Regions from separate parts of the Brucella tritici genome, predicted to be linked through region 2. Evidence: riboswitches for the same ligand, from Rfam matches in the RefSeq annotation. Region 2 holds a riboswitch; the other holds the start of a gene.

Region 1 (3,410 bases), on a different contig from region 2:
CGCCCATACATCACGCGGTGTCCATTCGGGCCGCACCCGATTGTCGGGACGGTGATCGCCATGTTTGCAAAGACTGTAGAAATGCCTTTGCGACTTCACCGCCCTCATAGTTTGCGCTCGTTTTTTATCCGCGCCTTTGCTGCTGTACGATCCCGTAAATATTCGTAGAGCGTGCACCTGATCGGCAGTAGCCAAGAATGGGGCCTTCGGCTTCATCCAGCGCTGCTGCCATCGCATCCACATCTTCCTGCGTCAACTGCCCGCCAACGACGGGAATGTAATAGGTTGCAAGTCCGGCTTTCTCTGCCACACGTGCAATCTCGTTGAACTCGGGCTGCTCAGGGCCACCTTCGCCATCGGGCCGATTGCAGATGATCGTGCGAAATCCCTCCGAAGCAATATCGCGCACATCGTCGGGTTCGATCTGGCCCGAAACGGAATAATTGTCGTCTACTTGGCGAATATCCATCTTTTCCTCGCTTGCCGTCAAAATTGCGACGGCTTGTCCGGTGGCAACTTACATTAAAGTTGTTTTCATGCCACATGAAACTGTCGGGAGAACGGATGCGATGACAGGGAGCGATTAAGATGACGATTCACAAGGTGAGCCGGAGTGCTGCGCGTCTCGCCCATCGCGTGTCCAGCTTCGATGAGGGTACACGGATTGTACCGGAAGAAGTGCCGGTCGCAGTAAGCTATAACGGCTCAACGCAAGCCGTGATGATGGCTACTCCTGACAATCTTGAGGACTTCGCGATAGGTTTCACTCTCACAGAGAATATCGTCGATCACGTTTCGGAGATAGAAGCGGTTGAGGTGGTAGCCTTCGAGAAAGGTATTGACGTTCAAATCCGATTGTCCGCACGCCCCGAGCAGAGACTTGCTGCTCGACGCAGATTTATGGCCGGCCCAGTCGGATGCGGTCTCTGCGGCATCGATTCCATCGAACACGCTCTGCGGCCGCTTGGGGCGCTCAGTGGGAACGGTCAAAAATTCGCCTCTCACGATATTTCGATTGCCGTCTCGTCGCTTGCCGAAGGGCAACAGCTGAATGCCCAAACCCACGCTGTTCATGCTGCAGGTTTCTATGTTCCAGACGAGGGCCTCATAGCTGTGCGTGAGGACGTTGGGCGTCACAATGCGTTGGATAAACTCGTCGGTGCTGTCTCGCGTATCGGTTCCTCGCCGGAAAGCGGGATCGTTGCGATCACCAGCCGTGTATCGGTCGAAATGGTCCAGAAGGCAGTCATGTTTGGAGCGCCTGTTCTGGCGGCGATCTCTGCTCCGACGGCACTTGCTATTCGGACAGCTCTGGAATCGAATCTGACACTTGTTGCGTTGGTGCGAGGTGATGAATTCGACGTTTATGCTCACGGAGAACGCATCGTCGGAGAATGACCGGCCTCTATAGTAAGGCCGGTCTGAACATCCTTATGCGTGGGCCGCTATCCGGCTGCGTTCGCTAACGACTTGCAATGCCGCATTGGCTGCTTCCATGCCTTTCACCTTGAAGTGAGCATGGAAGAAGTCATGGTGCTCCTTGCTTTCATGGAAATGATGCGGCGTCAGGACGACGCTGAGCACCGGAACTTCTGTCTCAAGGCCGACCTGCATCATGCCGTTGATAACGGCAGTCGCCACGAAATCATGTCGATAAATACCGCCATCCACCACGAAAGCTGCGCCGACGATAGCCGCATACTGACCAGTCTTGGCGAGTGTTTTGGCATGAAGGGGGATTTCGTAGGCACCCGGGACGTCGAAGATTTCGACTTCTACGTTGGTGCCAGTCTTTGCGGATAGTTCCGCAACAAAGCTCTTGCGGGCTTCGTCGACAATATCGGCGTGCCAGCGGGCTTGTATGAATGCAATCTTGAAAGAAGTCTTGTTCGGATAGCTCTGGTTCATAGGTTCCTCACGAAACTAGAATCAGGGCGCACAAAAGAACGCATAGACGATGCCTAGGGCACAATCTTGACGCTCAATCGCTCTCTTCCATCCGGACTTTAACCGTCGGCTCCGGCATTTCACCGGATCTGCTGACCCTGAACCAAAACCGAATCGGCATCTGTTCAGGCGCTCGCGGGCTCGAAACTTTCGCTTCATACCGCCGGTGGGGAGTTTCACCCCGCCCCGAGAACAAGCCCGCACACCATTGTGCGAGCGGCGCGAAATTATGCCGTCGTCGCAAGCTTGTCCAGTGAAATAAGGGAAATTAACGGTTGCCGATTTTTCGGGTTGGGGAGGGATATTAAGAGTGCAGCTTGATAGGGATTAAGATGCAAGACACTGTCCTTGAGGCAGTAAGTCTTTAATTCGCAAGTTTTTTTCCTCGCGGAAATTCAATCGTTGGTTTCAATCGATTAAGGTTCTCTGATTTTATCTGTCGAGGGATATTGACACCCTGACGGGGTTTGGGCCTATCCTATGATAACATCGTGTCTTGCGGATATTTCGCATTCATAAAAGACAACGTTGTCAATTGTGTTGAAGCGGCGTAAGAGTGGGATGGAGGATTTCAGGAAAAACGTCGTGACGAATAGCCGGGCACAAGTGAAGGCGGAAGCTTTCGCATCGTATTGCGGCAGTGACTAGGAGGGGTCGGCTGTGTGGAGCAGCCGGTTCTGGGTCTGTGCCGAGAAGGTGCAGATGGGAATGACGAGACGGATTGCCGTACAGAAGCAATGGCTTGTCCGGGTATCCGATAGTTCTGGTTTCGTTTGTTTCTACGGGAGGTAGACATGCAAAAACTTTTAAAGCTCGCTGCGATGGGTACGGCTGCTTGTGCCTTGCTCGCCGGAATGGCCCCTGTTGCCAATGCGCAGGACAAGCAGAATGTTGAAGTTCTGCACTGGTGGACCGCTGGCGGTGAAGCTGCTGCGCTCGACGTTCTCAAGAAGGATCTTGAAAAGAAGGGCATTAGCTGGACCGACATGCCGGTTGCCGGTGGCGGCGGTACGGAAGCAATGACGGTGCTGCGCGCGCGCGTCACGGCTGGCAATGCGCCTACGGCGGTGCAGATGCTTGGCTTCGACATTCGCGACTGGGCGGAGCAGGGTGCACTTGGTAACCTTGATGAGGTAGCCACTAAGGAAGGTTGGGAAAAGGTTATTCCGGCTCCCTTGCAGGAGTTTGCCAAATATGACGGTCATTGGATCGCTGCTCCGGTCAACGTTCACTCCACCAACTGGATGTGGATCAATAAGGCAGCACTTGACAAGGCTGGCGGCAAGGAGCCTGCCAACTGGGACGAACTGATCGCGTTGCTCGATAAATTCAAGGAGCAGGGCATCACGCCGATCGCTCATGGTGGACAGCCGTGGCAGGATGCGACCATTTTTGATGCGGTCGTGCTGTCTTATGGCACCGACTTTTACAAGAAAGCTTTCATCGATCTCGACCCCGAAACT
Region 2 (3,410 bases):
TTTCCATTTTTCTTTCCGCATTTCGGTGCAGAATGAGACATTGAATGATTTTATATTAACTTTTGCTTATTTTACTGATGTCTTCTTTATTGTCTCTGGGCTGTTTCTGGCAAGACGACGAAATTATCTCTGGAGCGGGCCCCGTTACGTGGCTTTTGTCGGAAGGCGGCTGGCGCGGATTTATCCGCTGCACGTGGTGGCTTTCTCGTGCTTTGTGCTTCTCTCCGTCCTGACGACAGCGGGAATCCTGCATCCTTCGGGTAACCCCAGCACAAGCTGGCGCGATGGGCTCACTCAGTTGCTGCTGATCCACAATTGGGGTCTGGGACACACGTCGTCCTACAATTATGTCAGTTGGTCGCTGAGTGCCCTTTTCGCGATGTATCTGGCTTTTCCGCTGTTCGATATGTTGTGCCGTCGTTTCGGGAGCTGGGTTCTTGTCGGCGTAATCGTGGCCATTATCGGCGGTGAATATCTGGCGCAAAAGCTCGGCGTGTTGTCACTGACCCGCATTCAATTGTCTGCTGTGGGTGTGTTCCGGACCTTGCCGTCCTTTCTCTTCGGCATGTGGCTTGCAAGGCGAACGCATCCTGCAATGCCAGCAGCGGCAATCAAGATATTGCTGGCCGTTTGCCTGATCGTCTTTGTGTCCTATCATCCGGGAAACGGGCCGGGTGAACCCAATACGCTCGAAGGTCCCTGGCGGCTGGGATTTCTCTATGCGGGTATCTATGTGCTCTATCTTGCGTCCAGTCAGGGCATTTATACGCCGCTACAGTGGCATGGACTGACAAAACTCTCCCGTTACAGTTTCGGTATTTTCATTCTTCATCCGCTGGTGGGAATGATGTTTTTCAGAATGACCCCGGAGCGATGGGAGGAGACGACAGCAGGCGCAGTCATGCTGCTTACCGGAGCTGTTCTTGCAAGCCTGATGACCGCTATCGCCGCATATCACCTGTTCGAAAATCCCGTTCAACGCTGGCTGGTGCAGAGAATCGACGCCTGGGCCGGCAGGTTCGAAGGCCCAGGTGAATTTTCTGAGGCTGCGAGAGACAGACTGCCCGTCTCCCGATAGGCAGGTATCCTCACCGGCTCGATCAGGCGGTGCGCGTCGTGCCGCTATCCTGACGCATCAGATAGAGCGATGCACCCACGATCAGGACAGCTCCCGGCCAGAAATTGATGCTTGGCGTGGCAGCAAACACGATCCAGCCGAAAATCACGTTGATCGGCAGCCTCAGATCGTCGAACGGCTGCAGGTAGACAGCGTCCGCCACCGCATAGGCTGCCGTCTGGAAATATTGTGCCAGAGCCGTGAAAGCGCCGATGATGACCAATATGGACCAGATTTCGATGGTCGGTGCGGTGATTGCGGACATGCCCAAGCCGGATGCCAGCCAAAGGGCGGCGTTGATGGGCGTGAGAAGCACCAGCATATAGGCCGAAATGCTGGCAGGCTTTTCGAAACGGGTCAGATATTTGGTCATCACCGAATATCCCGCCCAAAGTGCCGCGGCGAGGACGGGCAGCAGTGAATAGACCGTATAGGAATCCGACCAGGGTGCGATGATGATCAAGGCTCCGACAAATCCGGTGAATGTGGTCATCAGGCGTGTTGGCGTGACCTTTTCCCGCAGAAACAGCCGTGCGCACAGGATGACGAAGAAGGGTGAGGTAATGGACAGGGCGACCACCTGCCAGATTGGCACATGGGTCAGAGCGTAAATCCAGACCTGTACGCCAGCGGCAGCCAGCGCGACGCGAATGACGTGAAGACCGAAATGGCTGGTGCGCAAGGCTCTCGCGCCATCGCGAACGAGCAGGGGCAAGGTCAGCACCAGCGCGATCACATATTGCCAGAAGGCGATGATGACGGATGGAATGCCGGTGCGTGTTCCGGCCCATTGGGTGGCGACATTGACGGCGGCATAGGCCGAACAGGCCGCAACCATCAGTGCTGCTCCGCGCACGGTGGGTTTCAAAGTTGGGGTAGAGGCAAGTTGGCTCAACGGTTTCGTCCCTTTTTTAAGCCTGTTACCTCAGGGTACGGGAAGAAAAACTGCAGGACGAAGACGGCAAGCCGTCCAGCCGAGCATGATTCCAACCTCGTTCTCTCTCATCCGGACTATGACCGTCGGCTTCGGATTTGCACCGAATCTGCTGACCCTGTCACGTTTGCCGTGTCAGGCGCTCGCGGGCTTCGGGTGTTTCACCCGTTACCGCCGGTGGGGAGTTTCGCCCCGCCCTGAGAACTGGATATTTCTTTTGCGTCGAAAGGCATCAGGATGCTTCCGGCGCGGGCTGTAGTTAGGTTACGCTTTCCCATAAAGCAAGATGCACAGTAGGTTCGGCCTGTTTGTCCGGCAATCACAATTGGAGCATTTCCAGCAAAAGTGCGAAGCGGTTTTGCGTGGGATAATGCGACGAAGCAAATATTCGAGCGGTTCCAGTGTCTCCGTTTGGGCCGAACCGCTCGAGGTGCGGGCAATACGGTTCCTTTGATGGGCCATCCATGGGAAAAGCATGGACGTATCGGAAACTCTCTTTTAGAAACTCGTGACGGAGTTGATCGGGAGAGGGTCTGGCTCCGCATGGTTCTGGGAGGAATGATGAGCACCAACGCAGTCCCCACGCAGTTTTCGCATGACCATCCGCTGTGGCAACCGGACGCTGGGCGCATTGCCGCCAGCAATCTGGAACAATTCCGCATTCGCGCAGAACAGCGCACGGATCTGAGCCTGCCGGACTACACTGCGCTGCATCGCTGGTCTGTCGAGGATCGCGGCGGGTTCTGGCAGCTTGTGTGGGATTTCTGCGAGGTTATCGGCGAGCGTGGCAGCACGGCCCTTGTCGATAAAGGCCATATGCGTGACGCAAAATTCTTCCCCGAGGCACGGCTCAATTTCGCCGAGAACCTGCTGCGCCATGAGGGGGACGAGGAAGCCATCGTCTTTCGCGGTGAGGACAAGGTCGAGCGCCGCCTGACATGGGACGATCTTCACGCGCTGGTCTCGAAACTGCAGCAGTTCATGCTGGCGGAGGGAGTTCAGCCGGGCGACCGCGTGGCGGGGATGATGCCCAATATGCCGGAGGCTGTGGCCCTGATGCTGGCTGCTTCGTCCATCGGCGCGGTCTGGTCTTCCTGCTCGCCGGATTTCGGCGTGCAGGGCGTGCTGGATCGTTTCGGCCAGATCGAACCGAAGCTTTTCTTCGCCTGCGATGGCTATTGGTATAATGGCAAGCGCATCGACGTTGCCGACAAGGTTGCTGAAGTGACGGCAAAACTGCCGGGGCTGAAGCGCTCCGTCATCGTGACTTATCTCGGCGAAGCGGAAACCGTCGCCGCGAAGGCGGAAAAGGGCATGTCGCTCGACGCGGCTCTGGAGCCATTCAAGGCCAGGGACGTG

What was found. A riboswitch is a leader RNA that binds a small molecule or an ion and turns the genes downstream of it on or off. The one in region 2 is predicted to bind FMN.
Positions count from the first base shown of each region.
Region 1: linked by a shared signal. The riboswitch ahead of F9K94_RS16380 (6,7-dimethyl-8-ribityllumazine synthase) and the one ahead of F9K94_RS11600 (DMT family transporter) in region 2 are both predicted to bind FMN.

Region 1 is NZ_WBVY01000004.1:392,446-395,855, reverse strand. Features, by position in the region: gene F9K94_RS16395 (hypothetical protein) at 1-55, shown strand, start outside; gene F9K94_RS16390 (TIGR01244 family sulfur transferase) at 125-469, opposite strand; gene fdhD (formate dehydrogenase accessory sulfurtransferase FdhD) at 589-1,398, shown strand; gene F9K94_RS16380 (6,7-dimethyl-8-ribityllumazine synthase) at 1,432-1,908, opposite strand; FMN riboswitch at 1,984-2,145, opposite strand; gene F9K94_RS16375 (ABC transporter substrate-binding protein) at 2,742-3,410, shown strand, end outside.
Region 2 is NZ_WBVY01000003.1:357,872-361,281, forward strand. Features, by position in the region: gene F9K94_RS11595 (acyltransferase family protein) at 1-1,078, shown strand, start outside; gene F9K94_RS11600 (DMT family transporter) at 1,101-2,012, opposite strand; FMN riboswitch at 2,108-2,260, opposite strand; gene F9K94_RS11605 (acetoacetate--CoA ligase) at 2,613-3,410, shown strand, end outside.